One region of the Vibrio paucivorans genome, then DNA from elsewhere that is predicted to be linked to it. Evidence: predicted binding sites of a transcription regulator. Region 1 holds the regulator's gene; each other region holds the start of a gene.

Region 1 (5,281 bases):
ACCTAGCTGACTAACCAAGTAGAAGCGGCTAGTACGAATTGGGCTTAAGCCCATTAAAAGGTTAATCAAAAAGAAAGGGAATACGGGAATAAGCCTTAACGAAAATAGATAAAATGCGCCGTCTTTCTCTACACCATTGTTGATGACTTGCAGCTTCTCGCCAAACTTATTTTGTACCCAGTCACGCAATAGGTAACGTGAGCTTAAAAACGCGAGGGTAGCACCAATAGAACTGGCAAATGAAACCAGCAGTAGACTGGTCCAAAAACCGAATAATGCAGCGCCTAGCAGTGTGACGACAGCAGCTCCTGGAATTGAAAAAGCGGTGATGGCGACGTAAGCCAGAAAGTAGCTGATCGCTGCAATGAGGAAGTTTTGCTCAATAAAGCTACCTAAAGCTTCTTGCTGTGCTTTAGCGTTTTCAAGCGTGAAGTATTGACCAAAATTCATGGCCAAAATAATAATCAGTGCGACGAATACCACGCCAAATACTAGCTTTTTGTTCATTTTTTATTCTCCGACCTAAAGATACGTTGGCCGCTCTACCTGCTATGTCTTCTTAGTATAAAAGTAGATAAAGTACTTGCAGAGAGATTGGTGGCGAATTCTCGCCTAGTATCAAGAAACTGTTTGAATTAAGACAGGTTAAGTGGAAAGAAAATTTCAGCAGATACAAAAAAACCGGCACAGAGTGCCGGTTCTATGAACTTTTCTTGGGTTAGCTGAGTCGATTAGCCAACTCTTCACGACGCGATTGTGGAATGACTGACCAATGAGTCCCCTTAATTGCCCCTTCAAGTGCCCATAGAAGCTCTAAACCAACATCCGAAGTATGGGACTGCTTAATGGCTTTAAATGCTTCTACCGCGCCAGCTTCTTCCAATTGCTCAACAGACTCGATTCCTGCCTTCTTGAGCATCCTTTCGGTCGCTAGTCTTAGGTTTGGAAGATCTTTTAGTCGATTCGGTTTCGACTGAGCTTGAGACTCTTTTTCAACCTTTGCTGCTTTAAGAGCTGCAATGGCCTCATCGAGCGTAGCTTTTGGGTTTGCCTGCCAATCGTCTGGCAATGCGAAGTATTTTGTAACGACAGGGAATCCACGTTTCTTATATACATAAGGCTCGTAGCCTTGTCCTTTGTATTTTTTTGCGGCTGAATCGTCTGCTCGGATGTGCAACTTATCATTTACAACAAGAGCGAACATTGTCTCGTCAACAAAGATGCCGAAACCGCCAAACATTGAACGGGATTTTACACGGCCTAGTTGTTCAAACAGCCGCATTGAGTCTTTTAGTACTGGTTTGTCCATGCTGTATATTCTCGGTGTATGTGAATACGCCACCAAATCAGGTCCGAGAGGTTAGCAAAAAAATGCAGAAACTGTGTCAGTAAGGAGTAAAGTTGTGTATGCATAGTTTGCCATCGGCAACCCCGCTACCATAGCAAGTAAATGCCGTAGGCCGGAAGCTTTGCGTCCCAAACTTTCGAATGGTTTGCCCTGTGCGTGACTTCTAATTCAAGAGTAATTAAAAATCTGAATAAGTATCACATTTGGATGTTGTAAATGTGATATGTGTTCCATAAATAAGACTAAGCTATGCGCCTTGCGTATCTCTGAACTACCACGTAAAGCACATAGGTTATTAATCTTGCTAACTATTTAGTCAGGTCTTTTACGGTACTACGCTCAACAATCTCTGGATGCATTTCAAAGACACGCTTTTCGTGTTCTTTGTCTTTAATACGCTCTAGCAAGATCTCAAAGGCATTTTTACCCACGCGACGTTTCGGTTGGTGGACCGTTGTTAGCGGAGGAGAGAAGTACTCAGCAAGTTCGATATTGTCGTAACCAATAACAGACATATCTTCTGGTACTCGAATCCCTTTTTGTTGTAGACGGCTCATCAAGCCAAATGCCATGGTGTCATTGAAACAGAATACGGCAGTTGGTTTGTGGTCCATTGCTGCAATTTTATCTGCGGCAAGCACAGCGGTATCACACTCAAAGTTACCTTCTAAGATCCAATCTTCGTTAACCGATAGATTGGCTTCACCTAAAGCACGTTTGAATCCTTGGATACGTTCTTGGCAGGCTGCTTTCTCAAAGTGGCCACTTAGGCAAGCAATGTCTGTGTGACCACGATCGATAAGGTACTTAGTGGCTAAGTAGCCACCTTCTTCCGAATTATCGATAATTTTATCGGCTTGAGAGCTTTCAGGGCCCCAGTCCATGATTACTTTTGGAATATCGGCATGTCGATCCAACATTTCTAGTAGCTCTTCAGTTAAGTCAGAACACATGACCAAAATACCATCTACGCGCTTTTCAGCTAGCATGCGGATATAGTCACGCTGCTTTTCGTAAATGCCACCGGTGTTACACAAAATGAGCGTGTAGCCTTGGCGGTAACAGTAGCTTTCAACACCATCGATTACTTCCGAGAAGAATAGGTTAGTTGATTGAGTTACTAACATGCCGATGGTACGGGTCGTATTACATTTCAAGCTACGAGCAACGGCACTTGGAGCGTAGTTAAGCTCTTTAACTGCTTCCATCACTTTTTCTTGGGTTGCTTCAGCAACAAAGCGAGTTTTGTTGATTACATGGGAAACAGTGGTAGTTGATACGCCAGCTAAGCGAGCAACATCTTTAATTGTGGCCATAAGGTTCTGTCCTATTGAGAACTGCTGCATATACTGGCTTACCCCTTGGCTCACCGCAGCAATCATTATTGTCAGCTCCTAGTTAATGGTTACATCAAAGTAGTAAAAACACAAAAACCGCTTTTAGCCAGCGGTTCGTATTTCTACCCAGGAAACTGAGTCAATTTCATTTTTAATCGTTTGCGGTCACGATTCTAGACCTCAAACGTGGCGCAAGCAATGAAAAAACCGTCAATAGCAGTGATCTATCACTACAATTGACGATTTTGTCGCTAGCTAGGGAGTGGTGAAATTACTCGCCGGCGAGGTAGTGGCAATCTAGCTCTAGGAAAGACACTAATAGAGATGCTACCGCAGCGTAGAAGCCGAATTCATCGAGTGACTGACACTTGGTCGAAAATTGTGGAACCCAAGAAAGGATCTTTTCTCGGATGAACTTTTCTTGTTCGAGCAGTGCATCATCAAGGTGCTGTTCTTGTTCAAGTTCGTTAGAGCGAATAATCAAGTTACCAAGGAAGTCTAATTCGATCGCAATGTGATCTGCTGGCTCGTTAAGTGAAGCGCTGACAGCAATACTATGTTCAGCCATTAATGACGCCATTTCTTTGGCGGGCTCGTCATTCAATAGACCCGATTTACCGATGTACATAGACGCATAAGGCAAAGCGGATTCTTTGTCTGATTTCAAAAATAGGTCGCAGAAATCTGCAGAGAGCTCTAACTGTGCGTCTTCACGGTCATTTAGACGGTTGAGCGCGTCAGTCATCTTGTCGATAGACGGTTTTAGAGTTTCATTTTCACCAAGCCCTGCGAGGAAAGAGCGAATTTCTGGGGTTTGATACTGTTCAATATCCGTTTCGGTCAGTTCTTTAGCAAATAAGCTAGATAGCCACCAGTATATTTCAGCTCTTTTTTCGTTAAATGCTTTTGTTTCTTGCATTGTTTTAGCTCCAATTCGAGGTATGTCTTTAGTTTAACTAATAAAGATGAATAGCGGTAACTACATGTGTGAATAAAAATAGAGAGATATAGTGAGATATGAATAGCGAGTCTAAGGTTGTTTTGAATCAATAAAAAATCACCTTTCTTACTTTTGAAGTAGCATTTTCTAGAATTGTTACTGATTATGAATAGAATAGTGTTGTTAAAGTTAACCTGAAATCAAGATTAAGTGGTCTAGATGAGCTATCACGTATTAGTTGTAGAAGATGATGCTGTTACTCGCAGCAAGCTAGTGGGATACTTTCAAAATGAAGGTTACACCGTTAGTGAAGCCGAAGATGGCGTGCAAATGCGAGAAGCGTTGGAAGAAAACTCTGTCGACTTAGTGATGTTGGACATCAATTTGCCGGGTGGTGATGGATTGATGCTGACAAGAGAGTTACGTAGCCAGTCAGATATTGGAATCATTCTGGTGACAGGGCGCACGGATAGCATAGACAAAATTGTTGGGCTCGAAATGGGCGCCGACGATTACGTTACTAAACCTTTTGAACTGCGCGAACTGTTGGTTCGTGTGAAAAACCTGCTGTGGCGAATTTCAGCGGCTCGCAACGTTTCGCCTGTAGTGGAAACTAATGACAAAAACAGCAATGTCGTTCGCTTTGGTGAGTGGACGTTTGACACTCAGCGCCGCGCATTGAGCCGAAATGGTGAGCCGGTTAAGCTCACTAAAGCAGAATATGAGTTGCTGGTAGCGTTGTCGTCACACCCAAATCAGGTGCTAAGTAGAGAGCGTATTCTGAATATGATCAGTCACCGAGTCGATGCGCCAAACGACCGTACTATCGATGTACTTATTCGTCGAATGCGCGCCAAGATGGAGTTCGACCCTAAGAATCCACAAATATTTGTGACCGTACACGGTGAAGGTTATATGTTTGCTGGTGACTAACGACTGCCTGCTATGTCGTTTGAGCAATAAAGAAAAAGCCGAAGTGATGACTTCGGCTTTTTAATATCTATCAGATTAGTGTGCGTTATTATGGCTTACTACAAAGAAGTTTCTTCGGATTGCAGAGCACGCTCTTCGTAATCTGATGCCATATCTCTTAAGCTCTGCCAGATGAGACCAAGAGTCTCATGCCAGTAACGTTCAGTTTGCTCAAGGTAGACCGCTCTAGGGGTGTACTTTTCCCATGGCTGAGTAATGTTACTGTGAGCAAGGTAGTTTGTCGGCGCAGGAAGAGGCTTGATCCCAGCAGAATTAAACTCGTTCAAAGCGCGTTTCATGTGACTGGCCGATGTGACTAGGATTAGACGCTTTTGACCAACAAAAGCAGCGGCTTGTCTGGCTTCTTCCCAGGTGTCTTGCGCGGTTTCTAGCAAGATAATGTCAGACTTAGACACACCGAGTGCCAAGGCGACTTTTGCCATCATACGAGCATTGCTAAACTCACTGCCACCCGCATAACCGGAAAGGATGAGTTTAGAGCCTGGGTACATGCGCAGTATACGAATCCCCTCGCTCAATCGCATTAGCGCGGTACGGCTTAGCTCAGAAGTCGGTGGAATTTGATCGTCAACTACGTGCCCACTGCCAAGCACCATTACGTAGTCAACGGATTCATCAATGGGTAGAAAAGCGGAGTACTGCCTTTCCATTGGCATGAGTAAA
Region 2 (5,281 bases), 1.4 Mb from region 1:
GAATGCTTAGAAGACGCTATCTTCGCCAATACAGCTTCTTGTTCTATTGGGTCAACGCCCTGCCAAGCCCACTGCAAACGATGCAGATTACGGTACCAAGCCGTATCTGGGTTGCTTTTCTTCTCGTCCAACACACTTTGGTTGCTTGGCATGTATTGAGTGAGGGCCGAGGTTTCTCTTGCTTGCTTATGCTTAACAAACAAGGTTTCGGAGAGGTTCTTGCTGACTTCTTCAGACATAGGGAGCTCTATTGCTTAGCGTGAATCTGCTCTAATAGTAATAAAAAAAAAGACCCTATAAAGGGTCTTTTTCCAAGAATTTAAGCAATCGCTTATTTTTGCTTGCGATTGATTGGCTCAGCGTACTGAATCGTCATATCCCAAGGTTGCTCGATCCAAGTGTCTTGAGCGATATCAACAACGTAGTCGTCTAGCAGCTCAACACCAGATGGCTTAGCACATACTGCGATAAGCTTCGCTTTAGGGTACATTTCACGAAGTTTACGTGCAGTGTCACCACTGTCGACTAGGTCTTCAACGATTAGGTAACCTTCGCCGTCACCTTCTGGCGCTTTTAGCACGCTCATATCACGTTGATGATCGTGGTCGTAGCTTGAGATACAAATAGTATCTACGTAACGAATTCCCAGTTCACGAGCCAAGATTGCACCAGGAACAAGACCACCACGGCTTACCGCCCAGATGCCTTTCCATTGCTCTGCAGGCATTTGCTTTTCTGCCAGTTGACGACAGTATGTCTGCATGTTGTCCCAAGTGATAATGAATTTATTGCTCATTGTAAAAAACCTAATATTTGAAATGTTGTGAATTCATTAAGCTACGATGTACTTGATGATAAAGATTGCCGACATAATCCATACACTCATGGATACTTCGCGGCCCTTACCACTAAATAACTTAATTGCAGCGTAAGCGATAAAACCTAGTGAGATACCTTCCGCAATAGAGAACGTTAACGGCATGAGTAAACAAGTCACTACTACCGGTGCCGCCTCTGTCAGATCTCGCCAATCAATGCTCACCAATCCAGAAAGCATTAGGATTGCAACATAAAATAGCGCCCCAGCGGTCGCGTAGGCAGGGATCATACCAGCTAATGGCGAGAAGAATAATGCAAGAAGGAACAAAATGCCAACAACTACAGCAGTTAAACCTGTACGGCCACCAGCTGCAACACCGGCAACACTTTCAATGTAAGAAGTTGTGTTTGACGTACCCAGCAATGCACCTGCAGATGTTGCAGTAGAGTCCGCTAGAAGTGCACGATTTAGACGTGGGATTTTGCCATCCTTGCCGATTAGATCTGCTTTTTGCGCCACGCCGACTAGTGTGCCCGCTGTATCGAACAAATCGACAAATAGGAATGCGAACACAACCGAAATCATGCCGATTTCAAACACTGCAGAAAAATCTAGCTGCATGAAGGTTGGTGCAATGCTTGGTGGCGCTGACATAATGCCTGCCCACTGTACGTCGCCAAAAACTAGACCTAGACCTGTTACCGCTAGAATCGCCACCATAACCGCACCTTTCATGCCACGGTGAACTAGAGCGATAGTTAAGAAAAAACCGATTGAAGCGAGCACTGCTGGTAGCGAGGTGATTGAACCAAGCGAAACCAGTGTCGCAGGGTTATCAACAACAATACCAGCGTTTTTAAGTGCGATAAAAGCGAGGAATAAGCCGATACCAGCAGAGATACCAGTACGCAGTGACATTGGGATTGAGTTGATGATCCACTCACGAATTTTGAACACGCTGAGTAAGATGAACAGCACACCGGATACAAATACAGCCGCCAATGCCACTTGCCATGTATAACCCATACCTAGCACAACGGCGTAAGTAAAGAATGCGTTCAAGCCCATACCTGGTGCTTGAGCGATTGGGTAGTTAGCAACAAAGCCCATGATGAAACAGCCGATAGCCGCAGCTAAACAGGTTGCAACAAACACAGCACCGTGGTCCATACCTGCATCTGACAGCATTGCTGGGTTTACAAAGATAATGTAAGCCATGGTCAGGAAGGTAGTCACACCTGCAATAATTTCAGTTCTAACGGTGGTTCCGTGTTCGCTGAGTTTAAATAGTCTTTCGAGCATGTTCGAATCCTACAATGGGTAAAAAGTAAACGGTTGCGTAATCGATTGGCTGCAGATTATAAAGTTATCAAATACTAAATTCCAGATAGAATTAAGACTCTAATTAGGTTTTGCTAGAGTTATGACGATTTCAATATGCAGGCAATACAATAACTCTAGACAAAAGTTCTTATAATTCAAATTAATAGAAAGATAGGCAGCAAAAGTCTAAGTGATGCTTTTTTGCACCATGTCGCAAACTTTCATTGTGTATGACGGAGCAAATGTGCGATTTGATATGAGTTTTAGAGAATAGAAACCGGTGATTATCATTCACTGGGGAAAGTATTTGTTGGCGGCGAAGTTTTAAGCACTTCAATTTAAAGATAAAAAAACGCCACTCAATTTGAGTGGCGGTTGAATCATGTCAGCAGCAAGCGCTGTAAAAAAAATTCCAATATATAGGGGTGAACAAACTGTTCGAGTTACAAGCTTCCGCTAATTAGTAGCCAAAGCTAGTAGGGTATGCAAAGTTGCTAGTGTAAACAGAGCTGTTAAGCCAGAACATTGCAGATGGTAAACCTTTCATAACTATCACCTTTTAAATCAATTAAACATACGGTTGATTTCTCGGTTCCTTGGAGGCGATAAAACGGACTCATCCTTTGAGCATTTTGTCTTCTCTTTCGAAGTTGTGTACAAATATACCACCAAGAAATTTAATTACAAGAAAAAGAGTGATTAAAATCACATAATTTTCATTTATTGACTTACATCAAAAGAATTGAGTAATTAAATTACAAAATCATCAGCCAGTCTGCGTGATTTAATACTCAATGAGTTACACACTAAGCGTTCGAGGAATGTAGATGTTCTGTGACATTAATAAACAATTTCATCACTCACTAGACTACTCGCTCGATAAAGGGAGTGGTATGCTGTACATCACTACATCGTAGGTCATATCTAGATAATCAAACTACATTATCAGCCAATTACCACCAAAAGATATGGCAAATTATTACAAAAGGAGTCATCCGTGTCTGAATTCCATTCTGAAATCAGCAACTTGTCACCAGCTCCACTGTGGCAGTTTTTCGATAAGATCTGTTCTATCCCTCACCCATCAAAGCACGAAGAAGCGCTAGCACAATACATTGTGAGCTGGGCAACTGAACAAGGTTTAGAGGTTCGCCGAGACCCAACTGGCAACGTTTTTATCAAAAAGCCAGCGACAGCCGGAATGGAAAACAAGAAAGGTGTTGTTCTTCAAGCGCACATTGATATGGTGCCGCAAAAAAATGAAGATACAGACCACGACTTCACTACAGATCCAATCCAACCATATATTGATGGGGAATGGGTGACAGCCAAAGGTACAACTCTAGGTGCTGACAACGGTATGGGTATGGCGTCTTGTCTTGCCGTACTGGCATCAAATGAAATCAAACATGGTCCACTGGAAGTCCTACTAACCGTTGATGAAGAAGCTGGTATGACAGGCGCCTTTGGATTAGAAGCGGGTTGGCTAGAAGGAGAGATCCTTCTCAACACAGATTCAGAGCAAGAGGGCGAAGTATACATGGGCTGTGCTGGTGGTATCGATGGCTCAATGACCTTCGACATCGCTCGTGAAGCACTTCCTGCGGGCTACGTTACTCGTCAGCTAACATTAAAAGGTCTTAAAGGTGGCCACTCTGGCTGTGATATCCACACAGGTCGTGGCAATGCAAACAAACTGGTTGCGCGTTTCCTAGCGGGCCACGCGCAAGAATTAGATCTGCGTCTTGTTGAGTTCCGCGGTGGTAGTCTACGCAATGCTATCCCACGTGAAGCCTTCGTAACAGTAGCGGTGCCAGCTGAAAACGAAGCTAAACTGGCTGAGCTATTTTCTTACTATACAGACTTGCTGAAAGAAGAGCTTGGTAAAGTAGAAACTAACATTGTCTCGTTCAACGAAGCTATAGAGTCTGCTTCAGATGTGATTGCAGTTGCTGATCAGCAACGCTTCATTGCTGCATTGAACGCATGCCCGAATGGCGTGATTCGTATGAGTGACGAAATTGAAGGCGTGGTTGAAACTTCACTGAATGTTGGCGTTATTACCACAGATGCAAGCAAGATTACCGTGCTGTGCCTAGTTCGCTCACTGATCGATTCTGGCCGCAGCCAAGTCGAAGGGATGCTAACGTCTGTTGCTGAACTTGCTGGTGCTCAAATTGAGTTTTCTGGTGCTTACCCTGGCTGGAAACCAAATGCAGATTCCGAAATCATGGCTATCTTCCGTGATATGTACGAAGGTATCTACGGTCACAAGCCAAACATCATGGTGATTCACGCAGGTCTTGAGTGTGGTTTATTCAAGAAGCCTTACCCTAATATGGATATGGTGTCATTTGGCCCTACCATCAAATTCCCACACTCTCCAGACGAGAAAGTGAAGATCGACACAGTCGCTCTATACTGGGAGCAAATGGTGGCACTGCTTGAAGCTATCCCAGCGAAAGCTTAGTTGCAGTTCAATTAAAAAGCCGAGTCTGTGTGACTCGGCTTTTTATTGTCAGTTGATTCTCTATACCTTAGAGGCAGCAAGCTCTTCTAGTTGTTGAATCGTGGTTTCAGCAACCAATTCACCGTCAATAAAGTACTGTACGTTCTGTTGGTCTTTCACACCCAAAAGTACCGCTTTCTCACCATTACTGTAAGTAATGTCCATTTGAATCGTATTTTCATCAATCTGCTTCATTTCGCCTTGCTCAAAAGAGCGGTACATCGAGATAGGAGCCACAGGCGCTTCTTTCAATGAATCGTCTAAGTCATCGTTAATATCCAACATAGTATCGGTTTTGGTATCGAAGATGTGTGGCGAGCCATTGATTGGGTTTTTACCTGTCCAGAATTCCAGTGAGTTGAAAATAATATAGTCGGCCGCGGTAGTAATCGCGTAAACCGGAGCCAAGAGAAAGTTCACACCAGCACGAGCATAGCGGTTATCCACGACTTCAACGTTAAACTGCATGAGCTTCCCCGTTACAGCCATACTACCTACACACCCAGTCATACTTGCCGCTATCGCTGCAATAGCCACTGCTTTTACAATTGTTTTTTTCATAAGTCCCTCTAATTAAAGACGTTAACCATCTGAATAAGCATAGAACAGCTTTCAAGTTGCATATAAGA
Region 3 (5,281 bases), 1.5 Mb from region 1:
GTTAGTTTGTTGAGAAGATAACTGGAAACCATACTCCTGACTCATATACAGGTAAGTCCGGGCAATGGAACCTTTTGCTCTATCGGGTGGCATCACTTTGCGCTGTTTGAAGTTCACTTGCATCTCACAGCGACCATAACTGACACCTTGTGTACCATTCCACAGACTGAAATTGTAATTGGAGCGATCGCCGTTCACTTCACCAATCGTCGGCGTTAAGTTGTGTAGATCCGCCTCCATTGAACGAAATACGGTGTCGTTTTTGGTGCAGTTTTTCCTCCCTCCTTGCTGCCAGCATTGGCGCTGATGACCAAATTGCCAAGCCGGGACGACATGTTCCCACTCGATTCTAGATGCACGCTTTTGTTGTTTCCTGACCTCATAGCCACAAGACTCCAAGTCTGGAGTGCCCCTTCTTCCTTGCCATTGGATGTCACAGCCGCAATAAAAGCTACTGGGATGATCTTGGTAGATTTTAACCGCTTCTTTTTTGGCCTTGTAAAACGATGATGGAGGCGCAGATAGGGCTAAATGCGAAACAATAAACAACGAGCCAAAAACGGCGATGGTAAAAGGTTTCATTAACAGAGTGTGGTAAAAGTATGACAAATGCCAGTCTACCACGCAATTTAGTGTAAGAGATATGAAATAGCTAGAGCTGGGCTAGGAGAGCTGCTGACCTGTAAACGTTAGTGTTTGCTTGCACTGTTGGCAACGATAGCTCGCTTGCCTTCTCATGACTTTGTTGTGACGTCGGATAGAGAGTGGGTATTCAGAGCAGCCACAGCTGTAGGCGAAGGTTTTACCTTGAACAGAGGCAATATCGAACTGATGTGTTGTGTCTGGAGAGACACCAAAAACGCTGCGCATTATTTGTTGCCATTCTTTGCCATGTGGGCGAACTCGACCATAGATTTTGTGGACGATGAGATGAGCCACTTCATGGGGAATAACTTGTTCAATAAACGCCGCTTGGTTTTCTGTAAATAAAACTGGGTTGAGGCGAACTTCCCACAGTTGCAAGTAGGCTTTACCTGCTGTTTTCCCACGTAGTTTATAGCTTAGACTTGGCGTTTCAAAATGGGTTTGGAAGTATTGGCTCGCTTTATCAATGCATTGTTTTAGTTGCACTTGTGCCCGGTAGTTAAGTTCAAAATCTATCACGTTATGCCTCAGTAAAATAAAGCCCCGGAGAAAATCCGGGGCAAGATTGTAACATTAATGGCAAACGAAAATAGAAGGTTGGAGACCTAATGTTTTTTCTTTATCGTTGCATGATAAGCATGCCAAGTACCGTAGCCTAAGATTGGCATGGTAAACAGCATTCCTATCCCGTACGTGGCAAAACCAATCAAGATACCGCCACAAATTAACCCTGCCCAAACGATCATGGCTGGGATATTCGATTTTACAGCGTTAAAGCTAGAGAATACCGCCGTCATAATGTCGACTCGACGCTCCATCATTAATGGAATCGAAAAAGCCGAGACACTGAATACAATGCACGCAAGAACAAACCCGACAACAGAGCCAGTGATCAAGAATGGTAAAAATTCAGTGAGAGGCGCGCCTTCTACCGACGGATAGAGCACATGTAGCAATGCTGCGATACGCATCCAAAAGATCATGGCGATGGCGAGAAATACGGCAAACGTCCATTGAGAAGTCGAGTTGCGGCCAATTGCTTTCATCGAGTGTAGTAAGCTTGCGTTGTGACCTTTTTCCCTTTCCCAGCTAGCATCGTAGAGCCCTAGAGCTAGGAAGGGGCCGATGAGCATATAAACAACCAGACTTGGCATTACAACCAAGTGGGTGCCTTGCCATTGTACTAACAGCACAATACCGACTGCCGCTAACATAAAGCAGAAACCGTAAAATGCACTGATGAAAGGCATGCGGATAAAGTCGTGTAACCCTAGCGATAGCCAGTGAAACGGCGCTGACACACTAAGCTGATTACACGGTATGGTTCGAGCGTATTCGTTATCTGGGACTTCCTTTCGTTTATCTTGAAAGTCCGATGGATTAACCGTACGAGGCATAGATCCTCCTTGATCGATTCACGTTCAATACCAAGCCTGAGCTAAGTATTGGTAGATTCGATGCCTGCTTTGGCGATACAAACAGTTCGACTTAAAAAGCACTCACAGCAAAGCCCTGCATCACGTTGTTAGTGAAGTTTCTTTCTACTTGCGTTTAGAAACTTATTTGAGTCTCGAAACCTATGGGTAGATAGAAAAATTAACACCTTATTAACTATTGGCGTGAATGACGAAAATTACAAATAACAGACATAAAAAAAGCCCTTACTTATTAGTAAGGGCTTTTTAAATCTAGCTAGTGATTACTTGATGCCAGCGAACTCGCGTAGTAATGCCGCTTTATCTGTTGCTTCCCAAGGGAATTCTTCACGACCGAAGTGGCCGTAGGCTGCAGTCTTCTTGTAGATTGGTTGAAGAAGGTTCAGCATTTCTTGTAGGCCGTATGGACGTAGGTCGAAGTTTTGACGAACAGCTTCGATAATGATGTCGTGAGATACTTTCTCAGTGCCGAATGTTTCAACCATGATAGAAGTTGGATCTGCAACACCGATAGCGTAAGAAAGTTGGATTTCACAACGGTCCGCCATGCCAGCAGCGACGATGTTTTTAGCAACGTAACGAGCTGCGTAAGCTGCGCTGCGGTCTACTTTTGATGGATCTTTACCAGAGAATGCACCACCACCATGACGAGCCGCACCGCCGTATGTATCTACGATGATTTTACGACCAGTTAGACCACAGTCACCCATTGGACCACCGATTACGAAACGGCCTGTTGGGTTGATGAAGAAGTTAGTGTCTTTAGTGATCCACTCAGAAGGCAGTACAGGCTTGATGATCTCTTCCATTACCGCTTCACGTAGGTCTGGAGTCGTTACTGAATCACAGTGCTGAGTAGAAAGTACAACAGCATCAATACCAACGATCTTACCTTGGTCGTATTGGAACGTTACCTGAGATTTTGCATCTGGGCGTAAGAAATCTAGCTTACCGCTTTTACGTACTTCAGCTTGTTTTTCAACAAGGCGGTGAGAGTAAGTGATCGGAGCTGGCATTAGAATGTCAGTTTCGTTTGTTGCGTAACCGAACATGATGCCTTGGTCGCCCGCGCCTTGCTCTTTAGGATCTGCTTTATCAACACCTTGGTTGATGTCTGGAGACTGCTTACCAATTGTGTTTAGAACAGCACAAGAGTCAGCATCAAAGCCCATGTCTGAATGAACGTAGCCAATTTCACGTACAGTTTCACGAGTGATTTCTTCGATATCAACCCATGCAGAAGTCGTGATTTCACCACCAACCATTACCATGCCTGTTTTCACGTACGTTTCACACGCAACGCGAGCTTTCTTATCTTGTTCTAAGATGGCATCAAGAACAGCATCAGAAATTTGGTCTGCGATTTTATCTGGATGGCCTTCTGAAACAGACTCAGAAGTGAACAGGTGCTTAGCCATGAGAGCTCCACTTAAATTAGTTATAACGGCTGGTGTTGTTAACCAACCGTAATGAAATACAGTAAATTTTGTAGGTGTTTCTACATCTAGACGTCTATTCTAGTTTTGAACGCTCGAATTACAAGCTCTTTTTTCTTATCGAAGATAACCAAACGTTTGCTTCGGCAAAGCTTAAATTTAGTTACTTTGAATCAAAATGCTAAAAATTACGCTGAATTGCTAGAATTCTGCCAGTAAAACGTTTGCAGAGACAAAATCCCTTTGAGACAATATCGCGCGCTGATTTTTCAGCCTCTAACCACACATTTCGAATTCGCTTAATGCACTCAGGAGCAGTCATGTCTTCTCGTAAAGATCTAGCAAATGCAATCCGCGCACTTAGCATGGATGGCGTACAACAAGCCAACTCTGGCCACCCAGGCGCACCAATGGGTATGGCAGATATCGCCGAAGTTCTTTGGCGTTCTCACCTAAACCACAACCCAGCAAACCCTGAGTGGGCCGACCGCGACCGTTTTGTATTGTCAAACGGCCACGGTTCAATGCTGATCTATTCTTTGCTGCACCTATCAGGTTACGAGCTATCAATCGATGATCTGAAAAACTTCCGTCAATTGCACTCTAAGACTCCAGGCCATCCAGAGTACGGTTACGCGCCGGGTGTTGAAACAACAACAGGTCCACTAGGCCAAGGTATCACTAACGCTGTTGGTATGGCGCTGGCTGAGAAAACTCTAGCAGCACAATTCAACAAAGAAGGCCACGACATCGTTGACCACTTCACTTATGCATTTATGGGTGATGGCTGTCTGATGGAAGGTATTTCTCACGAAGCATGTTCTCTAGCGGGTACGCTAGGCCTTGGTAAACTTATTGCTTTCTGGGATGACAACGGTATTTCTATCGACGGTGAAGTTGAAGGTTGGTTCTCTGACGACACGCCTAAGCGTTTTGAAGCTTATGGCTGGCACGTCATCCCAGCGGTAGACGGTCACGATTCAGCTGCAATCAACGCTGCTATTGAAGCAGCTAAAGCCGATCCACGTCCTACACTAATCTGTACTAAGACGATCATCGGTTTTGGTTCGCCAAACAAGTCTGGTTCACACGATTGTCACGGTGCTCCGCTAGGCGCTGAAGAAATCGCAGCAACTCGCAAAGAACTTGGCTGGGAACACGGTCCATTTGAAATTCCAGCGGACATCTATGCTGAGTGGGACGCAAAAGAAGCAGGCGCAGCTAAAGAAGAAGCTTGGAACGCTAAGTTTGAAGCGTACGCTGCGGCTTACCCGGCAGAAGCTGCTGAGCTTAAACGTCGTCTAAACGGTGAACTACCTGCACAGTGGGAAGAGAAAACAAACCAAATCATTGCTGATCTTCAAGCTAACCCAGCAAACATCGCATCACGTAAAGCGTCTCAAAACGCACTAGAAGCATTTGGTGCTATGCTACCTGAATTCCTAGGCGGCTCTGCTGACCTTGCACCTTCTAACCTAACTATGTGGTCTGGCTCTAAGTCTGTTTCTGCTGAAGATCCAGCGGGTAACTACATCCACTACGGTGTACGTGAATTCGGTATGACAGCGATCATGAACGGTATCGCTCTGCATGGTGGTTTCGTACCATACGGTGCTACTTTCCTAATGTTCATGGAATACGCTCGTAACGCAATGCGTATGGCTGCTCTGATGAAAGTTCAGAACATCCAAGTTTACACGCACGACTCTATCGGTCTTGGCGAAGATGGTCCAACTCACCAACCTGTTGAGCAAATGGCGTCAC
Region 4 (5,281 bases), 990 kb from region 1:
TAAGTTGCTTGAGAACCTCGGTTGGCAATGACCGCTAAGCCTCGGCTGGCATTGCTGCTGGCTACTACACCCACTAAGGTTAAATTTAATCGCGTTTTTGGTGCGTCTTGCACTACTGGCGCAACTTCGACTGGTTTTTTATCGGCCTGATACTCACCAAACAGCTCACTTTTTTGTAAGTCAGAGATATTAACCCCGTTACTTGTCGTCGTGGTCGTCGCCACCGCTTTTGGTGACCACTTAGGCACAGCTTGTTGCTCGCCTTGGAGCATCCAGAACATTTGGCCGAGTAACCAAGCAGACAAGGCTAAAAGCAAAGCCGTGATCGTCCAACTGGCTTTGACTTGTAGATTGGGTGTTTTGCTGACTAGGTTTTGCAGCCAAATAACAGCCGTGTTCCTTTCGATTTGGTTCTGCCTCACCAAAAAATCCTTACTCTTTTAGATCCTACGAGACTGCTTGTGAAGTTTTTATGATCATGCAGTTACAGGGTTTATTCAATATAACATAGCTGTTTTGAACGACATCGAATTACTGTCAAAAATTGCCCCTTACCTTGAAAAACTGGGAGCACAACACCATTGTTACCAACATTAATCGATAGTATGCCGAATAAATTAGAGGTGTTTCTTCACAATGAGTTCCAATTCAGTTGCCGTTAGACTTGATAAATGGTTATGGGCCGCAAGATTTTATAAAACCCGCTCTATCGCTCGAAACATGGTTGACGGCGGTAAAGTCCATTATAATGGTCAACGTAGTAAACCAAGCAAGATAGTTGAGCTTGGCGCAACGATTACCCTAAGACAGGGGCATGAAGAAAAAACCGTTGTGGTCGAAATTCTATCAGATCAACGCAAGGGCGCTCCTATCGCGCAAACACTGTACTCAGAAACGTCCGAGAGTGTTGCCAAACGAGAGCAAAATGCCATGCAGCGTAAGCTTCATGCTCACAACCCTAGCCCTGAACGTCGCCCTGACAAAAAGCAGCGTCGCGACATCATTAAGTTTAAACACCAGTAAGCTCCACACATTCTTGAGAGGAATAGCCTGATGGCAAACAACGTTTTAAATCGCTACTTATTTGAAGACCTATCAGTACGTGGTGAGTTGGTACAAGTTGATGAAGCGTACCAACAGATTATTTCCAGCAAGGAATACCCAGTAGCAATTCAAAAACTACTCGGTGAGCTACTCGTTTCAACTACCCTTCTTACCGCCACACTGAAGTTCGAAGGTTCAATCACTATGCAACTGCAAGGTGATGGCCCTGTATCACTGGCTGTAATCAATGGCGACCACGACCAGAAAATCCGTGGTGTCGCTCGCTGGGATGGCGATATTGCTGATGATGCATCAATCCATCAGTTGATGGGCAAAGGCCATTTAGTAATCACTATTGAGCCAAAGAAAGGCGAACGCTATCAAGGTATCGTTGGTTTAGAAGGCGATGATCTCGCTTCTATTCTAGAAGGCTACTTTGCTAACTCTGAACAGCTGAAAACGCGTATTTGGATTCGCACAGGTGAAGTAGAAGGCAAAGCACATGCAGCAGGTATGCTACTGCAAGTCATGCCAGACGGCACAGGCTCCCCAGATGACTTCGAGCATCTAGAGCAATTGACCGACACAGTGAAAGATGAAGAGCTATTCACTCTTGAAGCAAACGAACTTCTTTACCGTTTGTACAACCAAGAGAAAGTGCGCTTGTTTGAGCCACAGCCTGTCGTATTTCATTGTGGTTGTTCACGCGAGCGAAGTGGCGCAGCAATCATCACAGTCAGCCAAGATGAAATTTATGACATTTTGGCCACTGAAGGATCAGTTTCTTTACATTGTGATTACTGTGGCACGAATTACTCGTTCGATGAAGGTGAGATCAAAGAGCTTTACCGTCACGCATCCTCTGGTAACGATACGCTGCATTAATTCGCCTTAAACAACAAGCTAATTAGCACTGAGAAAAAGCCAACTTTATGTTGGCTTTTTTTGTGATCAAAGCCTGACAAATCAAGGCCTACAAGCGACCGAATAGCGTACTTAATTTTTTGATATTAATAATTCATTTGATCTAGCGCAAAGGTTTGCGGGCGAGATAAAATAGCAGTACCAATATGTGACGGGACGCTTAAACCCCACAAAAATCATGGGTATATTTTGAGCTATATCCCTGTTTGTCGTAAGACCCGTTGCTAACATGGTGAGCATATAAAAATTAAAAATACTTACAAAATCCCTACAAAATATCCTAATAAGGAGCACCTATGACCGTTATGGAACATACAAAGGCTGCAACAATTGATCTTACCAAGCACGGGCTGCAAAACGTCAAAGAGGTTATTCGTAACCCTAGCTACGAAATGTTGTTCGAAGAAGAGACTCGCGCTGATCTAGAAGGCTACGAAAAAGGCGTAGTAACAGAGCTAGGCGCCGTCGCCGTGGATACTGGTATTTTTACTGGCCGCTCACCAAAAGATAAATACATCGTTAAAGACGCAACTACTGAAGAACACATGTGGTGGACATCCGATGCGGTGAAAAATGATAACAAGCCAATCGACCAAGCAGTATGGAACGATCTTAAAGCGAAAGTGACGGAACAACTGTCTGGCAAGCGTGTATTCGTCATCGATGGATACTGTGGTGCCAACCCTGATACTCGCCTGAGCATTCGTGTCATTACTGAAGTCGCTTGGCAAGCGCACTTCGTGAAAAACATGTTCATTCGCCCAACGGAAGAAGAACTAGCAACGTTCGAACCTGATTTCGTGGTCATGAATGGTGCTAAGTGCACTAACGAGAAGTGGGAAGAGCATGGTCTGAACTCTGAAAACTTCACTGTCTTCAACCTAACTGAGCGCATGCAACTTATTGGCGGTACTTGGTACGGTGGCGAGATGAAGAAAGGCATGTTCGCAATGATGAACTACTTCCTTCCGCTTAAAGACATCGCATCAATGCACTGTAGCGCTAACATGGGTCAAGATGGCGATGTGGCTATCTTCTTCGGCTTATCGGGTACGGGTAAAACAACCCTGTCTACCGATCCTAAACGTGCACTAATTGGTGATGACGAGCACGGCTGGGATGACGATGGTGTCTTCAACTTTGAAGGTGGCTGCTACGCAAAAACCATCAAGCTTTCGAAAGAAGCTGAACCTGATATTTACAATGCAATCCGCCGCGATGCACTTCTTGAGAACGTGACCGTTCGTTCTGACGGTTCGATCGACTTTGATGATGGTTCAAAAACAGAAAACACTCGTGTTTCCTACCCACTTCACCACATTGAGAACATCGTTAAGCCTGTATCAAAAGGCGGTCACGCAAATAAAGTGATCTTCCTATCGGCAGACGCATTTGGTGTATTACCTCCGGTTTCAAAGCTGACACCTGAGCAAACCAAATACCACTTCCTATCAGGCTTTACAGCAAAACTTGCGGGCACTGAGCGTGGAATTACAGAGCCAACACCAACATTCTCAGCTTGTTTTGGTGCTGCTTTCCTAACCCTGCACCCAACTAAGTACGCAGAAGTGTTGGTTAAACGCATGGAAGCTGCTGGTGCTGAAGCTTACCTGGTCAACACAGGTTGGAATGGCAGCGGCAAGCGTATCTCGATTCAAGATACACGTGCGATCATTGATGCCATTTTAGATGGCTCAATTGAGCAAGCGGAAACTAAGCACATCCCGATCTTTAACCTAGAGGTGCCAGTGGCGCTACATGATGTTGACCCTAACATCTTAGATCCACGTGATACTTACACCGACCCTCTACAATGGGAAAGCAAAGCAAAAGATCTAGCGGGTCGCTTTATCAACAACTTTGATAAATACACCGATAACGCTGAAGGTCAGTCTCTGGTTGCGGCAGGCCCTCAACTAGACTAATCGCAACACGCGATAAAACTGTTAACTATGCTACAAGCCCCTCTAAAGAGGGGCTTTTTTTATTGAACAGTTGCTGCATTTGTTTCAAGCTAACAGCACATTCATAAGGATTTGGTTAGAGCTTTGGCTAAGAAACTACTGACTGCATTAGCAGTTGTGATAATTGTTATAGCGATCTGCATTGCAGCGCTGTTTACTGTGTCACAAACCCCTTATTCCGCCAAGCTAGCAAACTATCTACTCCAGCAACGTTATGGCAATGACGCTCACGTTGAAAGTGTCCGCTACCAAGCCCCTTTCCACTTCACGATTAAAGGCTTAACACTTCAAACGAATTCCAATCCTATTTATATCCCACAAACAGATATTTGGTTTAACTCATCGATTTTCCAAGATAACAAGCTGCAGATTGATAGCATACTGATTGATGGTCTAAGCCTGCAAGATCAGGAGCTTGCCAAGCTGCCCATAGATAATATTGAACTGCACCAACTGGCACTGAATAACTTTGATTTCTCCAATCAAGACGTTGTTGCACGAGGAGTGAATGTACAGATCAAGCAGCCACATTGGGATAAGCCAACGCAACACATTCCGTTTGGTGATATTCAGCTTTCAGCCGAACAGATCTACTACTACGGTGAAGCTCTGAACTCATTATTGATCGATGCGGAGCTAAAACAGGAAAACAGCACCATTTATGGCGCCTCTTTCCGCTGGCGCGGGGCTGATATTTCAGGGCAAGCAGAACAATTTCCACAAGGCTGGTCGCTGATTAATGTCACCATCAACCACCTAGTTCAGCCTGACACCGACGTCTTAAGCCAAGTTCAGCCCGTCGTTGCGCCTTGGCTGGCAAATATCTACCACATTAATAGCCTGGACATACTCGGTAGCAGTTTTCGCTTTGCTGACATGACATTGACTAACCTAGACGCTTCGCTAGAGAACCTTGAGCTCAGTAAATCGGCTTGGGAGCAACCCGAGGCGTACTTATCATTTAATGCTGAAAGCATAGAGTTGCGCCAACAAAAGGTCATCAGCCCAACAGCGACACTCAATTTCACACCCGATACGATAGAAATTGAAGACTTCGACAGTGATTACCTACAAGGGCGAGTGCAGCTATCAGGCCGCCTTAGCCCCTCTGACATTCATCTGTCTACACTAAGACTTACCGGGCTTAAACTGCTTGAAGATACTCAAAGTACGCTTCAGTTCATTTCTGATTATCTAGGCGAACCCGATACCCTCATCGTCGATGATCTCGAAATTAATCGCAGCCAAATAATCCAATTGGAGCAATTACCGTATTGGCAGCTTTCAGGAGTGAGTGTAGAAGGGAAAGAGCTTGAGTTGATTCGTGAGCGAAAACTAGGGCTTTGGCA

What was found. Region 1 encodes PurR, which represses purine synthesis genes. Its sites were predicted from a motif close to TNANGNAAACGTTTNCNTNA; they were not measured.
Region 2: a site for PurR is predicted at 2,144-2,163, ahead of ACXABW_RS11550 (NCS2 family permease). Genes of this name have one in related genera too.
Region 3: a site for PurR is predicted at 3,644-3,663, ahead of metK (methionine adenosyltransferase). Genes of this name have one in related genera too.
Region 4: a site for PurR is predicted at 2,073-2,092, ahead of pckA (phosphoenolpyruvate carboxykinase (ATP)). Genes of this name have one in related genera too.

What each region holds. Positions count from the first base shown of each region.
Region 1 is NZ_CM133230.1:1,088,439-1,093,719, forward strand. Features, by position in the region: gene ACXABW_RS05190 (TVP38/TMEM64 family protein) at 1-507, opposite strand, end outside; gene ACXABW_RS05195 (TfoX/Sxy family DNA transformation protein) at 719-1,309, opposite strand; cyclic di-GMP riboswitch class I at 1,422-1,508, opposite strand; gene purR (HTH-type transcriptional repressor PurR) at 1,657-2,664, opposite strand; gene torD (molecular chaperone TorD) at 2,957-3,604, opposite strand; gene torR (two-component system response regulator TorR) at 3,845-4,558, shown strand; gene elyC (envelope biogenesis factor ElyC) at 4,657-5,281, opposite strand, start outside.
Region 2 is NZ_CM133230.1:2,520,326-2,525,606, forward strand. Features, by position in the region: gene frsA (esterase FrsA) at 1-239, opposite strand, end outside; gene gpt (xanthine phosphoribosyltransferase) at 332-796, opposite strand; gene ACXABW_RS11550 (NCS2 family permease) at 833-2,122, opposite strand; gene ACXABW_RS11555 (aminoacyl-histidine dipeptidase) at 3,141-4,613, shown strand; gene ACXABW_RS11560 (DUF3332 domain-containing protein) at 4,674-5,213, opposite strand.
Region 3 is NZ_CM133230.1:2,923,419-2,928,699, reverse strand. Features, by position in the region: gene ACXABW_RS13245 (endonuclease) at 1-582, opposite strand, end outside; gene ACXABW_RS13240 (SprT family zinc-dependent metalloprotease) at 664-1,164, opposite strand; gene ACXABW_RS13235 (DUF2189 domain-containing protein) at 1,251-2,042, opposite strand; gene metK (methionine adenosyltransferase) at 2,345-3,499, opposite strand; gene tkt (transketolase) at 3,838-5,281, shown strand, end outside.
Region 4 is NZ_CM133230.1:93,956-99,236, reverse strand. Features, by position in the region: gene gspC (type II secretion system protein GspC) at 1-386, opposite strand, end outside; gene hslR (ribosome-associated heat shock protein Hsp15) at 637-1,023, shown strand; gene hslO (Hsp33 family molecular chaperone HslO) at 1,054-1,929, shown strand; gene pckA (phosphoenolpyruvate carboxykinase (ATP)) at 2,265-3,893, shown strand; gene ACXABW_RS00425 (AsmA family protein) at 4,017-5,281, shown strand, end outside.